Regions from separate parts of the Yersinia enterocolitica subsp. enterocolitica genome, predicted to be linked through region 2. Evidence: predicted binding sites of a transcription regulator. Region 2 holds the regulator's gene; each other region holds the start of a gene.

Region 1 (5,437 bases), 2.7 Mb from region 2:
ATCGTGCTACCCCTTTCCAATACCAATTTGTGAGTAAGCCAAATAGCACGCCGGGCTATATGTCAGCGGCAAATTATTGGCTGGGTTCTAACGCCTCAGGTATTGCGGAAGTAATTAATACCGACAAATTACAAAATGAAGGCTGGGGGCCTTGGCATGAGTTGGGCCATCACTACCAAATGCCAGCATGGACGTTTAAAGGTAATACAGAAGTCACAGTAAATTTGACTTCGTTGTATGTTCAACGTGCTCTGGGTGGCACTTCGCGCATGGAAGCAGACTCACGCTGGGAAGATATCGCTGTTTTCTTAAAGGACAAAAGCAAAGCATACGAAGATGCTGGCGTATTTGTCAGTTTAGGCATGTTTTGGCAGCTGGATTTGGCATTTGGTAAGGACTTCTACCAACGCCTCGGTGATCGTTACCGCACGCTGACTCCGGCAGAACAACCAAAGAATAACGATGAGAAAAAGCAGCGCTTTCTTTTGGAAGCCAGTCGGGTTTCAGGCATGAGCCTTAAATCATTTTTCCATCAATGGGGTATCAAACCGACTAAAGAAACTAGCGCGCAATTAAAAGCAATGAATTTGCCTCAATTAACTAAGCCAATTTGGCTTAATAGCGACAACAATATTGCTCACAGTTACCCTCTGACCCAGCAAAATATCACCGGCGATGTGCGTGTACCTGACACGGTCAATGCGGGGGATGTATTTAGCGTATCCGTAGATGTGACTAACCGCGATATATCAGTGTTGAATTACCAGTGGGACATTCCACCGGGCGTTGAAATTATCACTGATAAGGGTAATGAAATTACTCTGCGAGCACCGCGTAACGCATTACAAAATGCCATGCTGTCAATTCCGGTTACGGTAACGGATAGTAATAATATGGCCATGAGGCTGGCCAGCTCGACTCAATTGAAGACCGTAGGCGAAAATATATCAGCGCGTGAAGCTTATAATCAATTGATCAAACAGCGTTACCAAATAGTGGGCGATTTTAATCACTGGGATGACGCATCACATAAAGGTGTTCCAGGTACATTCTATCAATACGATAACCACTACACGTACACTCGTGATTATTTCCGCTTAAAAACCAGTTCATATTGGTACTTCCCCAGTAATCAAACCAGCAATACCGCTTGGGAATATTTAGAAAGCTATAATGGTTCTCAATATCTGAGCGGTGAAGTTATTGAGGAAGTTACAGCAGCCAAACCAGCAGAGAAGCCGGTAGAAAAACCAGTACAGTGCAGCGCACCATCCTGGGAAGAGAAAGTCTATAACGGGCCAACCACTGTCAGTAAAGATGGGCGGATTTATACCAGCAAATGGTGGGTATCCGCTGAAATGGTACCGGGTGATGCTGCGGTAACCGATACCACCGGTAACAGCACCGGCTGGGGTAAGGTCTGGGAAGATAAAGGCTTATGTGACACCCCGGTTAATGACGAGCTGAAAACAGTGATTCAGTCAAAACCTGTTGCGCCACAGCTATGTAGCGCACCATCCTGGCAGCAGAAAGTCTATGGTGAGCCGACTACGGTCAGTAAAGATGGGCGGGTTTATACCAACAAATGGTGGGTTGCTGCTGAAGCAGTACCGGGTGATAACACCGTGACGGACACCACGGGTAACGGCACCGGTTGGAATAAGGTTTGGGAGGATAAAGGCGCCTGCTAATGACCGCTGATAGGCCATAATGGATTAAAGGCAGGGTAACCCTGCCTTGAGACTGATAAGTTGATGCGATTATTCATGCATCAACTTTTTATTAATAAATCAATAAGTTATTACGACTGAATACCCTGACTACGCAGATAATCTTCGTAGTTACCGGTAAAGTCGATCAGTTTTTTCGGTGTCATCTCAATCACTCGGGTCGCCAGTGAACTGACGAACTCACGGTCATGGGAAACGAAGATTAACGTACCTTCGTACATTTCCAATGCCATGTTAAGAGCTTCAATCGATTCCATATCCAAATGGTTGGTTGGCTCATCCATTACCAGAATGTTAGGACGCTGCATCATCAGCTTGCCAAATAGCATGCGCCCTTTCTCACCACCAGATAGAACTTTAACTTTCTTCTTGATATCGTCTTGGCTAAACAGTAAACGACCCAACACACTGCGCACAGCCTGCTCGTCGTCCTTTTCCTGTTTCCACTGACTCATCCAGTCAAATACTGTGAGATCAATTTCAAAATCACTGGCGTGATCCTGCGCGTAATAGCCAATTCTACTGTTTTCAGACCATTTCACGGTACCGGCGTCCGCTTCATAATCCCCTACCAAGGTTTTCAGTAAAGTTGATTTACCAATACCGTTCGGCCCAAGAATAGCGACTTTTTCACCCACTTCCAGGCGCAGATTGAGGTTTTTAAACAGTGGGCCGTTATCAAAACCTTTAGTTAGCATTTCAACTTCCAGCGCATTTCTGAACAACTTTTTATCCTGATCAAAGCGGATAAATGGGTTCTGGCGACTTGAAGCTTTCACTTCATCAAGCTGAATTTTATCAATTTGACGGGCACGTGAAGTGGCCTGTTTGGATTTAGAGGCGTTGGCGCTAAAGCGGCTAACGAAAGATTGAAGCTCAGAGATCTGGGCCTTTTTCTTAGCATTATCAGAGAGCAAACGATCGCGAGCTTGAGTCGCCGCAGTCATATACTCGTCATAGTTACCCGGATAAACACGCAGTTCGCCGTAATCCAAATCCGCCATGTGGGTACAGACCATATTCAGGAAGTGACGGTCATGGGAAATAATGATCATGGTACTGCTACGTTCGTTCAGAACTTGTTCCAACCAGCGGATAGTATCGATATCCAGGTTGTTGGTCGGTTCGTCGAGTAACAAAATTTCTGGATCTGAGAACAGAGCCTGGGCCAACAATACGCGCAATTTAAAACCTGGCGCGATTTCGCTCATCAAACCATAATGCTGTTCAACTGGAATACCAACACCCAGCAGCAATTCACCAGCACGGGCTTCTGCGCTATAACCATCCATTTCACCATAGGCAACTTCCAGATCAGCCACTTTATAGCCATCTGCTTCGCTCATTTCAGCCATAGCGTAAATGCGGTCGCGCTCTTCTTTCACTTCCCACAACTCGCCGTGACCCATAATAACGGTGTCCAGCACTGTGTTGTTTTCAAAGGCGAATTGATCCTGACGCAACTTACCCAGACGCTCATTAGGGTCAAGGAATACGTTACCGCCACTCGGCACCAGATCACCACCAAGGATTTTCATGAATGTGGATTTACCACAACCATTAGCACCGATCAGGCCATAGCGATTACCGCCACCGAATTTTACTGAAATGTTCTCAAACAGCGGCTTGCTGCCGAATTGCATGGTGATATTGTTAGTACTTAGCACAGAGCTCGCTCTCGATTGGATTACTGAATAGGGGTATTCAAGAATACTAGAAAATGTGATTCGGCGCGCATTATGCCACAAGATGGCAAGAGTATCGCCTCCAGTTTGCATGAAATCTCAGCAGGGGTGGAAAGTGAGCAAGATTTGGGGCCGAACAGCCCCATTAAATAAATGAGGTATTAGCCTTGAGCTTCATTGGTACATTGCAGTGCGCTGTATTTATCCAACAAGAAAGGTCGCAGATACGCCACGGTGTTAGACATCGGTAATACCTCTTCGCTGAGATGAATATTCAGTATATTACTAAGGTAATCACGCCGTTTTTGTATTCTTTGCCAAACAGCGGGGTAATGGGCGGCCAGTTCATCACGTAAATGTTGATCAGCCAATGCAATACCGTCTTCCGCACTGACTCCTGCATAACCTTTCACTGCGGGGATGATATCGATTTGGAATAACATTCCACTGCTAATTTTTTCTTCCGAGTCCTTATAAATAGGCGAACACAACCATTCTTCATCCGCGACCAAATGCCCAGGATTTAATGACCAATGGTATTGCGACTTCGGTAAAACAGCTTCAATTGCTGCATACATCTCTTTGCCGGACATACCAATACGGATATTTTCCAGCCAGGTTACGACTGCGGCGTAATAAGGAATAGCAACTCTATCGAGATAATCCCTTTGTGCCAAAGGCAGCTCATCGCTGTGATGTACGGCATAACCCGTTCTACTGCTTAAGCCACCTTTATACCCGGTGGTTAATGATATTTTATCACCAAGTTGCACAATTTTATCACCAGGATACAAATTAGCGTTTTCAAAACGATCACCCGTTGCAGCAATCATCACAACAGTATTCGGCTGCCCTTCATCTGCCAGATAAGAACCAAGTTGCTTCTCAGTCACACCGATATCTACCGCAGTCAAGGCATTAAGAATACAATTAGAGGCCAAATTAGCACCGTATTCATAATGAGCTAATTCATTGGCATTGTTAGTCACTCTAGCTGCTGTATCACTACCAATAAATATGTGTGTCGCGTTGACCACCGGTGTTGACGATGAAATGGTTTGTTTTATTGCAGATAAAATAAAATGTGGAATATCAAATAATTGACTATTATCATCCAACTTGCTGGTAAATAATTTCCACCCGGCAATGCCGACTTTTTTAGCCAGCTGCAGGCCTGTGTCCGCCAATAAATCAGCTAGCGTTTTGCTGTTATTCATGGGTTGATTCGGTAGCGAAAAATAGGGAATATGGATCGCTGTATTGCTCACCCGCGCATATTGAGACAGTTTTAAATTCTCGTTGCCTAGCAATAAAAAGATTTTCCCGGAGGCATGTAATACCAAAGCCGCTTCTTCAAATCGGGGGATAAAGCCAGTCAGATACTCAAAATTACCCCCATGCTCTTTATCGGCATAAACCAGAAAATAATCGATATTAGCCCGAGCCATATTGGCGATAATTTTAGCTTTTCGAGCAGTGATTGTATTATCGCTAATCGCTACCTTAGTAACAGCATTGCATCTCGGTGGTGCATCGATAGGGCTAAGTTTAATATGGCGTTGAACACTCATCATCTTTATTACCCTAGGGTTAGTTAATATAAACCACCTAACTTATGACTGTTTACGCTACAACCATTTAGGATTGCGCGTGAATGAGATGGTTAACCAGCGATGTGGGCCTGACTCACCAATCGCGTGAGAAATTTCATCGCGTATTTTGTCAAAATAAGACACGCCGCTGTTTTCCATTTCTGGTGGAATAACCACATGAATCTCAACAAATAAGCCACGGCCGATGCGGGTAGCGTAATGCGAATAATCGATAAATTGATATTTCGCCATCAGTTTATCCATCAAACTTTCCATCGAGGCGTCTAGTGTATCCGGTGTCATTTGTAATACTTCACGGACAGCCGCGATGACGGTCTTTATCGGAACAGATATCAATATCAGTGTTAACAGCGCCAGTACCGCAGGGTCAGTATAAACAATCAAATGTTCATAACCCGTGCCTTCCATA
Region 2 (5,437 bases):
AGCGGCATGGGGCGCAGCGGTAAGCTGTTTACCTATATGCATTATGGTGTGACGCCAGATATCCTCACGACAGCTAAAGCTCTGGGGGGCGGGTTCCCTGTCAGCGCGATGCTGACCACAGAAGAAATTGCATCGGTGATGGCGGTAGGGACACATGGTACCACCTATGGCGGCAATCCTCTCGCCTGTGCGGTGGCAGAAGCCGCGTTGGATGTCATTAATACCCCTGAGGTACTTAATGGTATTGAACAGCGCCACGGCCTATTTGTGCAAGCTCTGCAAGATATCAATAACAAGTATCATGTGTTCAGTGATATTCGCGGCATGGGGTTATTGATTGGCGCTGAATTAGCACCGCAATATCATGGTCGTGCACGGGAGTTCCTGACTGCCGCGGCAGCGAATGGTTTGATGATCCTCAATGCCGGGCCAGATGTATTGCGCTTAGCGCCTTCGCTGGTGATTGAGCAAGAAGATATCCAGCAAGGTATGGCGCGTTTGGAACATGTTATTGCCAGCCTGGTGCAAGGGTAACTTTGCATTATGAAGAGGCTTTTTGGCCTGAGGTTAATGACAAAGTGCCCGTATCGGTGAAAACAGGCAGATCGTAAAGACGCCGTAAAATCGTCCCTGATGGCTCGACCCGCGCCATCCGTGGCGCGGACGCTTTACTCTTCTACCTGTCCTCACCTTGCAAGATCGAGTCGTTGGAGTTTGTCAGCAGTCTGAGGCTTTTTGGCCTCTTTATTTTTACGCTTTGCTGTGCAACTTGCGCCGACGCCAAATACCGTGGTGCGGCTGTTGTTGCCATGCCAGAGATGAAACGGTATGCATTACACTGAGATGTGACAAGATACGCCGTAAATTGCGTTCCGATTCAGATATTTGTGTATCAGGATCGATGTCTGGCATTTGCACAAAATCGTTATTCCCCTCACTGTTATCCGATTCCAATCGTTGCTGGCATTGCTGAATCGCCATCTCACAAAGCTGTAAATATTCTTCCGCCAATTTAACAGTCAGCTGAATGTGGCGTTTATCTGATTCTAGCGGTGATTCTTCCAATGGGTAAGCGCGAGTCAGGATGGTCATCTCATTGATATGCCCAACAATAAGCTCGCTATGAGTAGCCCATAGGCGCATGTCGGCCAAATATTTTGAGTTAAATCCGGGTTCTTGCATGGCCTGATTCAGTGAGCTCAGGACCGCATTGCTGGCTTTGTTCACCTGAATGCGTTCATAGGAGAGTTGCCCGATATCTGGATTAGGTTTCAGTAGGATGCGCAGGATCTTCTGATAACTCTCCAATGCTTGATGCGCATTCTTTCGCAGCAAACCGCTTTGCCACTGTGGCCACAGCCATAGTGCGCTGGCGAAGGCCAATGCACAGCCGATTAAGGTATCCAGCAATCGTGGAACTAAAAAGTCGGCGCCCTCTCCGGTCAATAATTGCAAGATATACACTGTAGTGATGGTTCTAAAGATGACTGACCAGCCATAGTTTTTGCGCTGAACCAGATAGGCTATCAATGTGATGAGCAACATAATGCTCAGCGTAGTCCCTTCCGGCATTTGAAAATGCAGCAGGGCCGCGGCGAGTAACAGCCCAATCAGAGTGCCCAAGGCTCGGTGGTGAATCCGAATTTTAGTGGCGTTATAGCCGTTTTGCGTCACCAACATGATGGTGAGTAAAATCCAATAAGGTTTAGGCAGATGGATCAGGCTACCAATATAACTGCCCGCTGCCAGCGTTACGCCCATGCGGCCTGCATCACGTAATGCGCTGGATTTAAATGATAGATAGCCAACAAGCGCTGGCCAGAATGGTTGAGATAGTTGGCTTGACATCAAATCGCGGTCATATTGCGGGCGCTGATCGCTCAGGATCTGGGTAATGTGGCTGATATGGTAATAGCAGAATTGTGCCACCGGATTATCAGGATGTTGCTGGGCAACCTCTTCCAGCTCGACCAGCGCATCACCGGCACTGAAATGGGTCTTCGCGCGGTGGTGATAGAGAATATTATCGGCGATGGTGCGCATTTGTGTTGAGATAATCTGCACATTACGTTCAAGGATGGCTTCTATTGAACTCTGCTCTATCAGCTCTTGCGCCTTTTCTGACTGATTCATCGCCGCAGTGATATGTTCCTGCAAATCAAGCGCCATCTGAAAGAGTATCAGTAGCCGCTTTTGCTCTTTTTTGGTGGCATTGGGTAGTAGATTAAACTGTTGATAAAGTTGGTTAATTTTATCCATAATACCTTGCTGCCTATCCAGCAGGGCTGGCATCGCTTTTTCCGCATCCTGGTGCTGACCAAGCAAAGAGTAGGCAGCATCGCAATAATCGGCCAACAGATGATAAAGCTGGCTCAGTGGCTCACGGATGGGCTGGTCTTTACATAACCGAAACCATAGCCAGGTAAATACCCCGTACCAGAGAGTCCCCACGGCACACATCAATGGCGCTTGCCAAATAGGCGCACGGCCTACCATGCTGAGACTAAAAATAGCGGCGATCAACGCTGCCGGGAGCAACCGGCCGTTGAGCTGGCTGATAGCACCACTTACCCCCAACGTTAATGCGAGACCAAGCATCACCACCGGTAATGGGATATCCCACAGCAGTAATTGTTGAGTCAGAAAACTACTGAAGGTAAAGAGTGTCCCGCCGACAATCAGCCGCCGGAAGAAATGTTGATGGGGAGTATCGAGCGAAGCAATATTACAGCAGGCGGGTATCAGGGAGAACATCAACCCCAGCCGCAATTCCCCCACGGCAAACCCCAATGCCGCCGGTAAGCAGAGAACCAGTGTTTGGCGGAGCGCATAATTAACTTCAGGATGATAAATAAGCCGTTGCCATTTCATGTAGGCCCCAGAAATTTATTAATCACACAAAAGAAAACCGGTGCCGAAGTAGCAGCACCGGTTTATAGGGAATTAACGGGTGCCGTAAACGACAATCGTTTTACCGTGTGCGGAGATCAGATTTTGATCTTCCAGCATTTTTAGTATCCGCCCCACAGTTTCGCGGGAGCAGCCAACTATTTGACCAATTTCCTGGCGGGTAATCTTTATCTGCATCCCATCTGGGTGGGTCATGGCATCAGGTTGTTTTGCCAGATTAAGCAGCGTTTGTGCAATGCGTCCAGTCACATCAAGGAAAGCAAGGTTACCCACTTTCTCAGATGTTATCTGTAAGCGATTCGCCATTTGTGAAGACAGGCGCATCAAGATATCTGGATTGACCTGAATTAACTGGCGGAATTTTTTGTAAGAAATTTCAGCCACTTCACAGGCAGTTTTTGCTCTGACCCAGGCACTACGTTCTTGGCCTTCTTCAAATAATCCAAGTTCGCCGATGAAATCTCCCTGGTTGAGATAGGAGAGAATCATCTCTTTACCTTCTTCATCTTTGATCAGCACCGCAACGGAGCCTTTCACGATGTAGTAAAGTGTTTCGGCCTTTTCACCTTGGTGAATTAGCGTACTCTTCGATGGATATTTGTGGATATGGCAATGAGACAGGAACCATTCGAGAGTCGGGTCTGTTTGTGGCTTGCCGAGAACCATTCGCTGTTATCCTCTGTTGTTATCGCTGCCTAACTTAACAGGGCTCAGAGTTCCCTGTACGGCGTGCTTATAAAATACACTTTCTCTTAGCATATTAATTTGCTCAACTGCCGAAAGGTATAGCCAAGATAGGTACCGGATAGAAACCCTTCACTGAGTATTGAGAAGCTACCCTATTTAATTCTAAAAACAATACTTTCGGTTCTGTTTGTAGCACAGGATGAGGCTAGTGTCTTGTGTTGTATCGCTTCAGCATGATGAACATCGGGTTACATTGCCAGTTTGTAAATGAAAGGGTAGTCTGAATCGGAAAATTTAACCGGGAGCAAGAGTTATGCAGGCACGTGTAAAGTGGGTTGAAGGGCTAACATTTTTAGGTGAGTCCGCTTCAGGTCATCAAGTTTTAATGGATGGGAATGCTGGAGACAAAGCCCCCAGTCCGATGGAAATGTTGTTAATGTCGGCCGGTGGCTGTAGTGCAATTGATGTCGTTTCTATCTTACAGAAAGGGCGTAACGATGTGCGCGATTGCGAAGTGACATTAACCTCGCAGCGCCGGGAAGAAGCACCGCGCCTGTTTACGCAAATTAACCTGCATTTTATTGTCAGCGGCAAAGGTTTGACGGATAAAATCGTTGAGCGTGCGGTTGAGCTTTCGGCTGAGAAGTATTGCTCGGTTTCTTTAATGTTGGGGAAAGCGGCGACTATTACCCACAGTTTTGAAATCCGTGACATCGCCTAAGCAAACCCTTCGTACTTGAAGCTGCAGGGTTGTTAGCTGCGCTCGCTCACCCGAATCACTTACTTATGTAAGCTCATCGGGATGAGTTCGCTTGCCGCCTACCTGCAGCCCCAACTACTTTGGGTTGGGATAGCATCAAATTATTTTTTCTTTCCAACAATTGCTTTACTGCAACGCCAAGGACGAAGGAGATTAGCCTATTTTTTTGCCTTCCAGTAGTTGCTGCACCAACGGCGCCATAATCAGCTCCATTGCCAGCCCCATCTTCCCGCCGGGTACCACCAATGTATTGATATTGGAAATAAACGACCCTTGCAACATTGCGAGCAAGTAAGGGAAATCGATTTGATCCAAACCTCTGAAGTGAATGACGACAAAACTTTCATCCAGTGACGGAATGGCTTTGGCGGCAAATGGATTAGAGGTATCAACCGTCGGAACGCGTTGGAAGTTAATATGGGTGCGTGAGAACTGTGGCGTAATGTAGTTAATGTAGTCATCCATGGACCGCACCACGGAATCCATCACCGCTTCACGGGAATGGCCGCGCTCCCCGGTATCGCGGACTAATTTCTGAATCCACTCCAGGTTGACTATCGGTACCACGCCGACCAGCAAGTCGACATGTTTTGCGACATCATGATGTTCGGTCACGACCCCGCCGTGCAGCCCTTCATAAAACAGCACATCAGTGGGTTCCGGCAGCGCCTCCCAAGGGGTGAATGTGCCTGGGATCTGGTTATAGGGCACGGCTTCATCATAGGTATGGAGATACTTACGTGAGCGCCCAGTTCCATGCTCGCCGTATTGCGACACACTCTCTTCTAACTGACCAAAGTCATTGGCTTCTGGGCCAAAATAGCTAATATGTCGGCCTTGATCCCGTGCCTTACGGATGACGGTATCCATTTCAGGACGGGTATAGCGATGGAAGCTGTCACCTTCAATTTGCGCTGCACGGATATTCAATTGCTGAAAAATTTTGCGAAACGCCAGACTGGTGGTGGTTGTCCCTGCGCCACTTGAGCCGGTGACGGCTATAACCGGATGTTTAATTGACATATTAGCTGTAACTCCATGGGGTTAGATCCTCAGTGGGCGGGCTTAAACGGTCTGTTT
Region 3 (5,437 bases), 550 kb from region 2:
GGCGCGAAATTAGTCAGGAAGGTGGCATGTCTGCACAACCAGTAGATATTCAAATTTTTGGTCGCTCGTTAAGAGTTAATTGTCCGCCAGAACAACAAGACGCGTTGAACATGGCCGCAGAAGATCTTAACCAACGGTTGCAAGATCTGAAAGTTCGCACTAGAGTCACCAATACTGAGCAGTTAGTTTTCATCGCGGCATTGAACGTATGTCACGAATTAGCTCAGGAAAGGTTGAAAACCCGTGACTATGCATCCAATATGGAGCAACGTATTCGGATGCTACAACAGACCATTGAACAGGCATTGCTTGAACAAGGTCGCATCTCTGAACGTCAGGATGCACAGTTTGAATAAATCTCTGTTGAATGATAGATTCAGCAGAGAGTAAAGAATTTCTCTGAGGTGTTCGTCAGCGGGTCAGTCCCCTGAGCCGATATTTAATACCAACAGAATGTAGTGCCTCCGTAACCGGTGCGCATGCTCGGTCCGCCGAGAAGCCTTAAGGTTGCGACGCTGCGTTCACCTTGAACCATGGGTTCAAGGGTTACAGCCTGCGGCGGCATCTCGGAGATCCCTTTCTTATCGTGTAACACGTATTTACGGTTATCACGTTCGTTCTGATACAGGCAATTTTCCTCTCACTTACCTCAGCTGCATATCTTTTATACCCTCAATAATTCGAGTTTCAGGAAGGCGGCAAGAGAGTGAGTCCAAATGAACTTACATAAGTAAGTGATTCGGGTAATTGAGCGTAGCCAACGCATATGCAACTTGAAGTATGATGGGTATAACATGCCTCTAAATCCGCAGCATGCCCTTGAGCGGCAAAAAATTCGCAGTGAAATCCGTGAGCGTCGGCGTCTTTTGACTCCTGAGCAACAACAACAATCCGCCAATCTCGCCGCCAGACAAATCGCTTCCCACGACAAAATTCAGCAAGCCAATACTATTGCACTCTTTCTCTCTTTCGATGGCGAGTTAGATACCGCTCCTGTTATCGAATTATTGTGGCAGCAGAAAAAACAGATTTATCTGCCGGTACTTCATCCTTTCTGTCCCGGCCATTTGTTGTTTCTCCACTATCGTCCTGATAGCCAGCTCATTCGTAATCGCCTGAACATTCTGGAGCCTCAATTAGATGTGCGCGATGTCTTGCCATTAAAACGACTGGATGTCGTGATAACTCCGCTGGTGGCGTTTGATCAAGATGGACAACGTTTAGGTATGGGGGGCGGATTCTATGACCGTACGCTACAAAACTGGCAGCAGGGTGGCCCCTATCCTATTGGTTTGGCTCATGATTGCCAGCAGGTAGAGCACTTACCGAGTGAACATTGGGATGTGCCGTTACCAGAGATTGTGACACCGACAAAGGTGTGGCAGTGGTAAGGTGGCCTACGCAACGATATAAAAAATAACAACAAACCCGGCATCAGCAGATACCGGGTTGTCGGTTACTATTCGCGCTACCAATATAATAAATATCAGTACAATAGGCGCGAGCGAATAGTCCCCGGAATCGCTTTCATTGCCTGCAAGGCTTTTTCTGCATTTTCCGCATCATCAGTCTCAACGTCGATAACGACATAACCAATATCAGCGCTGGTTTGCAAATACTGCGCGGCAATGTTGACATTCTGCTCAGCAAAGATTTTGTTGATGCTGGTCAGGATGCCTGGGCGGTTCTCATGGATATGCAGCAAGCGGCGAGTGTTATCACCGTGCGCTGGCAGAGAAACTTCCGGGAAGTTAACCGCAGACAGCGTTGAGCCGTTGTCGGAATACTTCGCCAGTTTACCGGCGACTTCATCACCGATATTTTCCTGCGCTTCTTGAGTTGAACCACCAATGTGTGGGGTCAATAGCACATTATCAAACTCGCACAATGGTGAATTGAACGGGTCTTTATTGGTTGCTGGTTCTTCAGGGAAAACGTCGATTGCCGCCCCTGCCAGATGATTGCTCGCCAGCGCATCACAGAGTGCCGGGATATCAACCACCGTTCCGCGTGAGGCATTGATCAACATCGCGCCCGGTTTCATCAGAGCTAACTGCTCAGGGCCAATCATATTTTTGGTGGAGTGGTTTTCTGGCACATGCAAGCTAATCACATCACTCATATTCAGCAAGTCAGACAGATGACGTACCTGCTGTGCATTCCCCAACGACAGTTTATTTTCAATATCGTAGAAGAACACTTTCATGCCGACACTTTCAGCCAAAATACCTAACTGAGTCCCGATATGACCATAGCCGATAATACCCAGTTTTTTACCACGGGCTTCATAGGAACCGACTGCCAGTTTGTTCCACTCGCCACGGTGCGCTTTGGCGTTGGCGGATGGAATACCACGGAACATCAGCAGTAACTCGCCCAGTACCATTTCGGCTACCGAACGGGTATTGGAGAAAGGTGCATTGAATACCGGCACACCACGTTTAGTCGCCGCTTTTAAATCAACCTGATTGGTACCGATACAGAAACAACCGACTGCAACCAACTTTTCTGCTGCAGCAAAGACTTCTTCGGACAGATGCGTGCGCGATCGAATCCCGATGAAATGGGCATCACGAATAGATTCTTTCAGTGATTCGGTGTCTAAGGCACCTTTATGATATTCAATATTGCTATAACCGGCTGCACGCAGATTATCAACCGTGCTCTGGTGCACCCCTTCCACTAACAGAAACTTAATTCTGTCTTTCTCCAGTGATACTTTTGCCATGTCCCCGACCCTATTTTCAGACTTCAGATGTGGCTGCCGATATCGAATGAATCCGGTCAGCACCCAGTCAACATAACAAATATTTCGCTGGCAGCAATACAAACGATTGCCTTGCTGTCAGCATAACAAACAGTGCAAATGTTAATTTATGGAATAAAAAACTGGCAGGAAGTGAGTTAATGGCAGGTTAAGAAAATGAAATGAGTAAATGTGATATATATCACCAAATTTAACCATTTTAAGAAAAGAGTTTTAAAGGCAAAAATTATCAGGATGAAGCAACCAAACCTCATCCTGAATACATATTAGCTGATCACTTAAGTTCTACGGTTTTAACACCATCGGCAGTGCCAATTAGTGCAACATCAGCACCTCGGTTGGCAAATAGCCCCACAGTGACAACACCGGCAATATTATTAATTTTATTTTCAAGCGCAATGGCATCCAAAATAGTCAGATTATGGACATCCAAAATAACATTGCCGTTATCAGTCAAAACATTCTGGCGATATTCAGGTAACCCGCCTAATTTCACCAGTTCACGCGCCACATAAGAACGCGCCATTGGGATAACTTCGACCGGCAACGGGAATTTACCCAGCACATCAACCTGTTTGGAAGCATCGGCAATACAGATGAATTTACGCGCAATGGCCGCAATGATTTTCTCGCGGGTCAGAGCCGCACCGCCGCCTTTGATCATCTGCATTTGGCTGTTAATTTCATCAGCACCGTCGACATAAATGTCCAGCTCGTCCACTTCGTTGCAATCAAATACCTGAATGCCATAACTTTTCAGTTTAGCGGTAGAGGCATCAGAGCTAGAAACAGCCCCTTCGATCTGGCCTTTAATGGAAGCAAGAGCATCGATAAAATGTGCCGCAGTTGAGCCAGTACCGACCCCAACGATAGTGCCAGGTTTGACATATTCTAATGCTGCCCAGCCCACTGCTTTTTTAAGTTCATCCTGAGTCATGGTAAGTTCACGCCTTGATGTGAAAGAAAACCTGACGTCATTATAGAGCATATTAAGTGATAAAACGTCGCAATAAAGCCAACTCGTGTGATGGTTAATTTTAGCTGGATCACAGTTATGCCGGTTTATTTGTGGCGAGCCCCGCGGCATTCCGACATAGATAAATGATCAAAATGTGGCATAGTGCGGTATTAACTTAATATTTGGAGAGATGACTCCGATGAAACGCCCAGACTACCGTACGCTACAAGCGCTGGACGCGGTGATCCGTGAACGCGGTTTTGAACGCGCTGCACAAAAACTTTGCATCACCCAATCGGCGGTATCTCAACGCATTAAGCAGTTGGAGAATCTGTTCGGTCAACCACTGTTGGTGCGCACTGTGCCCCCCCGTCCAACTGAGCAAGGGCAGAAACTGCTCGCCTTGCTGCATCAGGTCGAATTGCTGGAAGAAGAGTGGCTCGGCAATGATAACGGCGGCGATACACCGCTGCTGCTGTCATTGGCGGTCAACGCCGACAGCCTGGCAACCTGGCTCCTGCCAGCCTTAAAACCGGTGTTGGCCGACTCCCCTATCCGGCTAAATTTACAAGTCGAAGATGAAACTCGAACTCAAGAACGGTTACGTCGTGGCGAAGTGGTAGGTGCGGTCAGTATCCAACCTCAGCCGCTGCCAAGCTGCCTGGTTGATCAGCTCGGCGCACTGGATTACCTGTTTGTTGCTTCAAAACCCTTTGCAGAACGTTATTTCCCCAATGGCGTGACCCGCTCGGCATTGCTGAAAGCACCTGCGGTGGCCTTTGACCATTTGGATGATATGCATCAGGCGTTTTTACAGCAGAATTTCGATTTGTCGCCGGGCAGCGTGCCCTGCCATATCGTTAACTCGTCAGAAGCGTTTGTACAGTTAGCAAGACAAGGCACTACCTGCTGTATGATCCCGCATCTGCAAATTGAAAAAGAGTTGGCATCCGGTGAATTAATTAATCTGACGCCGGGATTATTGCAACGGAGAATGCTGTTCTGGCATCGATTCGCGCCAGAAAGCCGGACGATGAGAAAAGTAACTGACGCCCTATTATCTTACGGGCGTCAGGTATTACGGCAAGACTAGCTTATTTGACGGCAGTGGCTGGCGTGTTAGAGCTGGTTTTTAGCTCAAATACCACATCAACCTGATCATCAAAATGAATGGTCTGTTGTTCGTAAGTTTGGGCGGCATCATTGGCTGGTGCAGCTTCGGCACTCTTGAACATACGCGCTACTGGCATTGGCTGGTAGTTAGCAACATGGTAACGAATGCTGTATACCGGCCCTAATTTCACCTTAAAACCATCTGCCAATGCACCCGCCTGACTAATGGCATTTTCAATAGCCTTTTTACGCGCCTGTTCACGGTAAGTGTCCGGATTGGCAACACCCAATTCCACGGCACGAATCTCATTCAGACCTGATTTTAACGCACCATCCAGCAACTCATTTAACTTATCCAGTTGGCGCAGTGTCACCTGAACCTGACGTACCGCACGGTAGCCCTTCAAGACAGCTTCACCGGTTTTTTGATAATCGTATTCAGGTTGAGTACGAATATTGGCAGCATTGATATCTTTTTTCTCAATGCCACTCTTACGCAGAAAATCAAAATATTGTGCGACGCGGGTATCTGCCTGTTTTTTGGCATCTGCGGCGTCTTTGGCAGATACACTCACTTCAATGGCAATAGTAGCGATATC
Region 4 (5,437 bases), 1.2 Mb from region 2:
CAACGGGCATTAGGGATCTTACTGTCCATATAAACACGCCTCTTTCTCTAGCTGAATAATTCCCACACCATTCAGAAAATAGCGTAGAGAATGCCGCCAACAAATTAGGGTAATTTGCCAGTTATTTAAAATGCACGATGTGGTCTTTTATTTTTATTATAATAATTTGAGGATCAATTTAATTAACCCTCACTTTTTCTTAATTAGTAAGTAATAGCAGTAGGTGCTTTCTCACCCGCAAAGTGAGCTTGAATATTTGAAAATACAATATCACTCATTTGAATTCTGGTTTCGATGGTGGCACTGGCGATATGGGGCAGTAATACTACATTATCCATTTCGATTAATGCCTGCGGCACATTAGGCTCATCTGCAAAAACATCCAAACCTGCCCCACCAATTTCTTTCTGTTGTAATGCACGGATTAAATCATCCTGATTGACCATACTGCCACGAGCAATATTAATCAGCAGAGCATGATTTGGCATCGCAGCAAAAATGGTTTTATCAACCAGACCAACGCTGTCTTTACCACCCGATATGGCTATAACCAGAATATCGCTTTGTCTGGCAAGGCTGATTAAGTCCGGAACATGCTGATATGGCAGGCTTTCGATGTGGGCGGTGTCGGTATAAGCAATTTGCATATCAAAACCGGCTGCGCGGCGGGCAATAGCTTGACCAATGCGGCCCATACCAAAGACACCCAGACGTTTGCCGGTCACTTTAGAGGCCAATGGTAAGCTGCTGTGTGGCCACTGACCGGCACGCAGGAATTTATCTGCCTGACAGAGACGGCGCGATGTGGCGATAATCAGCCCCAGAGCGGTATCGGCGACATCATCAGTCAGCACACCTGGAGTGGTGGTGACGATGATATTGCGCTCACGGGTATAGTCTAAATCGACCGCGTCAGTCCCTACGCCAAATATTGAGATAATCTGTACTTCAGGTAATAACGCCAATACTTTGTTGGTCACACCGATATCACCACGGGTCACAATACCCTTAATATTCTCGCCTTGTTGGGCAAAAAATTCAGCAGTGTCCGTAACTTCAAAGAGCTTATAAACAGTAAAATTCTGTTCCAGTTTCTCAGTCAAATAGTCCATTACCGGGGCAATAATTAATACGGCCTGTTTGAAAGAAGATGGTTTGCTGTTTTTCATAACGAGTACCTGATCATGTCAATAAATCAAAAACCAAAAATGGCAGTGGATAGTCATCAGATGATTAAGCCATTTAGCGAATGTCGTTATAAGACCCGTTTTCAATGTTTTATTTTGTGATGCAGGTCACTGTAAATCATGTTAAGAAAACATGTTACCGGTAACGTGATCGACCTATCATTGCTGGTGCTGAATTGTTTCAGCTAAGAAAATCAGCGTTAATGATTTATGTAATGCCTTAATGAAAATGTTATGGATTGGCATAATTTGTTATGCCAAGAATATTATTATGACAGATTATCAAAGAGGAACATTAGCTGCCATTCAATAACGCAATGGCAGTTGTGGGCAATTTAGAGGTATTTCAGCAACAGCAGAAATCTTAGATAGTTCCACCGAGTGAAATACGATAATGCAGGTCAACTTGTTCAATTGTCGGAATTTTTTTGATTTTCTTAATCAAGATTTCAGCGGCCACGTTGCCCATTTCAAAACGTGGAGTGGTAACACTGGCCAGTACTGGAGTGGTCGCCTGGCCGATATCCAACCCATGAAAACCGGAGATCGCCATTTCTGCTGGTACCGCCATGCCCAATTTCAAGCATTCTTGTAACACGCCTACCGCCATATCATCATTGGTACAGAAAATAGCATCGACTTGCGGATACATTTGTCGTGCCAATGCCAACATCCCGGCACCAATAGAGACGGATGAAACTTTATTAGGCGTAATATGTAGTGGTGCCAACCCCGCGTCCGTCATTGCCTGGCTATAGCCTTGATAACGTTTACGATCTCGCACATCAGACATTGAACCGAAATAGACAACATTTTGCTTCCCACTTGCCAGCAATGTGGCCGTCATATCGTAAGCGGCCTGATAATTATTAAAACCGACCGTAATACGGTTGAACTGAGGTTCCAAGTCCATCACTTGCGCGACCGGAAGCTCCGAGGCATTCAGGTACTTGTCCGCACGTAAGGTATGTTCAGAATCAGTCAGTATCAGCCCGGAAATCTGGCAAGAAAGCAGATTAACTATTTGTTCTTCTTCACGTTCTTTATTGTAGTTATAGTTGACTACCAGTGTTTGATAACCGCTGGTGGCAGTGACCGACTCGATACCAGCCAGTAAATCAGAGAAAATCTGGTTATTAAAGGAGGGAACCAAAATACCGATTCTCGGGCTTTTTTGATTGAGGCTAGTTTCCCCTTCTGAATCAGCACTGTAATTAACTTCAGCCATCACTTGAGCGATACGCTCACCGGTTTCTGGAGCCACTTTTTCCGGCGTGCGTAAGTAGCGGCTGACAGTCATTTTAGTCACGCCTGCTAGTAACGCGATATCCTGTAACGTAACACGCTGGTTTTTCATGGCATATACCTGGAACAAGAGTGTGGGATGGGATGAAGTGATTATGCACTGTTAGCGGAGATAATGAAAAGCATGTTACTGATTTAAAATACAATAACAATCATACTTCCTATTATTTAGTTATATTATTATCAATAAGTTAAACCACTACGCCCCCCATTGAAGAACAAACCCCACACAAATAGTCCTCTTTTATCGTCACCAAGGCGATGTCGCTCACGTAAGTGGTAACAGCTTGTCGTAACATGAATTAAAGTGATCTTCATCACAGTTTACCCAAGCGGAAAACGGTTTGATAGGCACATGTTTTCACACCGCCATTATTCAATAATATTTATTTTATAATGTCGCTTAATAAGCGCCATTTCTATCAGGAATTATTATGAAGAATTTATTTTCGTTAGAAAACCGCAAAGTATTAATTACCGGTTCCGCTCAAGGTATTGGTTTTTTATTAGCAAAAGGTCTGGCCGAATTTGGCGCAGAAATAATAATTAATGATATTACCGCAGAACGCGCAGAAAAAGCCGCTACAGAATTACGCGACAGCGGTTTTGTTGCTTATGCCGCGGCATTTAATGTCACTGACCATGATGCTGTTAATGACGCGATTACACAAATAGAAAATAATATTGGTGCCATTGACATCTTAATTAATAATGCCGGTATTCAACGCCGCCACGCCTTTACCGAATTCCCTGAAAAAGATTGGGATGATGTGATTGCGGTAAATCAGAAATCCGTATTCTTGGTTTCACAAGCGGTTTCCCGTTATATGGTTAAACGCCAACGCGGCAAGATTATTAATATTTGTTCAATGCAAAGCGAATTAGGCCGCGACACGATCACGCCATACGCTGCCTCTAAAGGTGCCGTGAAAATGTTGACGCGTGGGATGTGTGTTGAACTGGCCCGTTACAATATTCAGGTCAATGGTATTGCGCCTGGTTATTTCAAAACGGATATGACAAAAGCACTAGTGGACGATAAAGCATTCACCGATTGGCTGTGCAAACGCACGCCAGCCGCCCGTTGGGGGGATCCGGAAGAGTTGATTGGTGCCGCGGTGTATCTCTCTTCCAAAGCATCAGACTTTGTTAATGGTCATCTGCTGTTTGTTGATGGCGGGATGTTAGTTGCAGTCTGATAAGCGGCAGGGGAAAGTTATGTCTGGGAAATGCATTATTGTGATGGGCGTATCCGGTACGGGTAAATCCTGTGTAGGCCAAGCGCTGGCACAGGCACTTAACGCCAAATTTATTGATGGCGATGATCTGCACCCACGTGCCAACATCCAAAAGATGGCATCAGGTCAGCCGCTTAATGATAGTGACCGTGCCCCGTGGCTTGAACGGCTAAGTGACGTGGCATATAGCCTGCAACAAAAAAATGAAGTCGGTTTTTTAGTCTGTTCAGCGCTGAAAAAACAGTATCGCGACCGTCTGCGCGAGGGCAATCAGGGAGTTCGCTTTCTGTGGTTGACGGGCGATTACGATTTGGTATTACGCAGAATGCAGCAACGGGCGGGGCATTTTATGCCGGAGAGTCTATTAAAAAGCCAGTTCGCGACACTGGAAGCCCCTGATGCCCGCGAACCAGACATCATTCCAATTGATATATCGCCCGACATTGCTGGTGTTGTTAAACACTGTATTACCGCACTGGAGCAGGAAAATAACATCAGTCACTGTGCTTAAATCCTCGGCATGATGCATACGCAGAAATATAGGAATAGTTATGATACTTGATGAATTGAAAAGCGCGGTGAATAACCCACTTTACCCAGATGCAATCCGTCGCACACTGGCCACCATCAGCAAGATGGATTTAGCCAATTTACCCGCCGGTGAATTAGACATTGAAGGCAGTGAGATTTATCTCAATCACATTATTGCCTCATCGAAACCATTGTATGAGCAAGCACCTGAATTGCATCGTTATTACATTGATATTCATATTCTGCTGGAAGGCAGTGAGGTGATTGGTGCTTCACCATCAGCTCAGGGCCAGCGCCCAACGATGGATTTTGATAGCGAGCGGGATTACGGATTACTTGAAGGCATTACCACCGAAACTTTATTAACTCTGGCTCCGGGTGATATCGCCTTGCTGTTCCCTGGTGAGTTACACCGTCCAATGGGAACATTAGGCGAAGTTGCACCGCTGCGCAAGATAGTGGTTAAAGTGGCGAATCATCTTATCTAATTCGGTATTATTTCGGTTGATAGATACCGAATCAGGTTTCGGTTGATAGTCGTTCAGTTATCACCTTACCTCTGTCGCCTCAACCGAGCAGGAGGGCTAGCCGGCCCTCCTGCACCTGCGGCTTGCGCGAAATATTACTGCTATTCGCAGTGCCCTCCGGCAGTCGTTGGCCTTATCGAGCCAGCGCGATTCGCTCCTGCTCAAGCGCGCTTTTCGCCGCCGTATATGGACGCTCCCAATAAACCAAGTGTTTTTTCTTGAAAATAGCGCTCAGGTATTGCAGCCATATATCCGGTTTCTTTATGGGCGCGATTGCGCCCGAACCATGATGAAATCCGCCAAGTGAGTTCCTATCATCCTTACGGGCCAAATGCCCCGGCGGCTCACGGAGTTTCTCACTTGCGGTCTTACCTGTTTTGCCATCTCAATAATTACACTTGCAATTACCTGAAACGTATTCACTTTTTTTCTTGAGCCTTGTCCGTGTTTGAGATTATCTCAAACCGCGGATAAGGTTCGATATTCCGTATGATGAACCAGCATCGACCACAAAATACGTGCCGTTTTATTGGCCTGTGCCACAACGGCTACGTTATAGGCCTTTTTACTCAACAGCCTGTAAAGCCACGGCATATTGTCTTTGTGTCTCTCAATAACGGCTGCAACTGCCCGCGCACCATGGACCAGA

The links. The regulator CRP, encoded in region 2, controls carbon source genes, mostly activating them, when cyclic AMP is high. The targets are predictions, from matches to a motif close to ATGTGANNNNNNTCACAT.
Region 1: a site for CRP is predicted at 3,451-3,468, ahead of FGL26_RS01375 (ABC-F family ATPase). Genes of this name have one in related genera too.
Region 3: a site for CRP is predicted at 2,937-2,954, ahead of serA (phosphoglycerate dehydrogenase). Genes of this name have one in related genera too.
Region 4: a site for CRP is predicted at 2,798-2,815, ahead of idnO (gluconate 5-dehydrogenase). Genes of this name have one in related genera too.

Annotation. Positions count from the first base shown of each region.
Region 1 is NZ_LR590469.1:274,446-279,882, reverse strand. Features, by position in the region: gene FGL26_RS01380 (M60 family metallopeptidase) at 1-1,691, shown strand, start outside; gene FGL26_RS01375 (ABC-F family ATPase) at 1,802-3,397, opposite strand; gene FGL26_RS01370 (aminopeptidase P family protein) at 3,577-4,989, opposite strand; gene FGL26_RS01365 (cation diffusion facilitator family transporter) at 5,044-5,437, opposite strand, start outside.
Region 2 is NZ_LR590469.1:3,005,046-3,010,482, reverse strand. Features, by position in the region: gene argD (bifunctional acetylornithine/succinyldiaminopimelate transaminase) at 1-534, shown strand, start outside; gene FGL26_RS14495 (YccS/YhfK family putative transporter) at 751-2,871, opposite strand; gene crp (cAMP-activated global transcriptional regulator CRP) at 2,944-3,576, opposite strand; gene FGL26_RS14485 (OsmC family protein) at 3,911-4,318, shown strand; gene FGL26_RS14480 (phosphoribulokinase) at 4,511-5,380, opposite strand.
Region 3 is NZ_LR590469.1:2,452,993-2,458,429, forward strand. Features, by position in the region: gene zapA (cell division protein ZapA) at 27-356, shown strand; RNA gene ssrS (6S RNA) at 394-577, shown strand; gene FGL26_RS11700 (5-formyltetrahydrofolate cyclo-ligase) at 795-1,391, shown strand; gene serA (phosphoglycerate dehydrogenase) at 1,487-2,728, opposite strand; gene rpiA (ribose-5-phosphate isomerase RpiA) at 3,042-3,704, opposite strand; gene FGL26_RS11715 (LysR family transcriptional regulator ArgP) at 3,925-4,818, shown strand; gene FGL26_RS11720 (oxidative stress defense protein) at 4,820-5,437, opposite strand, start outside.
Region 4 is NZ_LR590469.1:1,792,648-1,798,084, forward strand. Features, by position in the region: gene FGL26_RS08455 (MFS transporter) at 1-29, opposite strand, end outside; gene FGL26_RS08460 (2-hydroxyacid dehydrogenase) at 204-1,169, opposite strand; gene FGL26_RS08465 (substrate-binding domain-containing protein) at 1,552-2,544, opposite strand; gene idnO (gluconate 5-dehydrogenase) at 2,927-3,691, shown strand; gene FGL26_RS08475 (gluconokinase) at 3,711-4,241, shown strand; gene FGL26_RS08480 (NanQ anomerase/TabA/YiaL family protein) at 4,282-4,749, shown strand; gene FGL26_RS08485 (IS110-like element ISYen1 family transposase) at 5,248-5,437, opposite strand, start outside.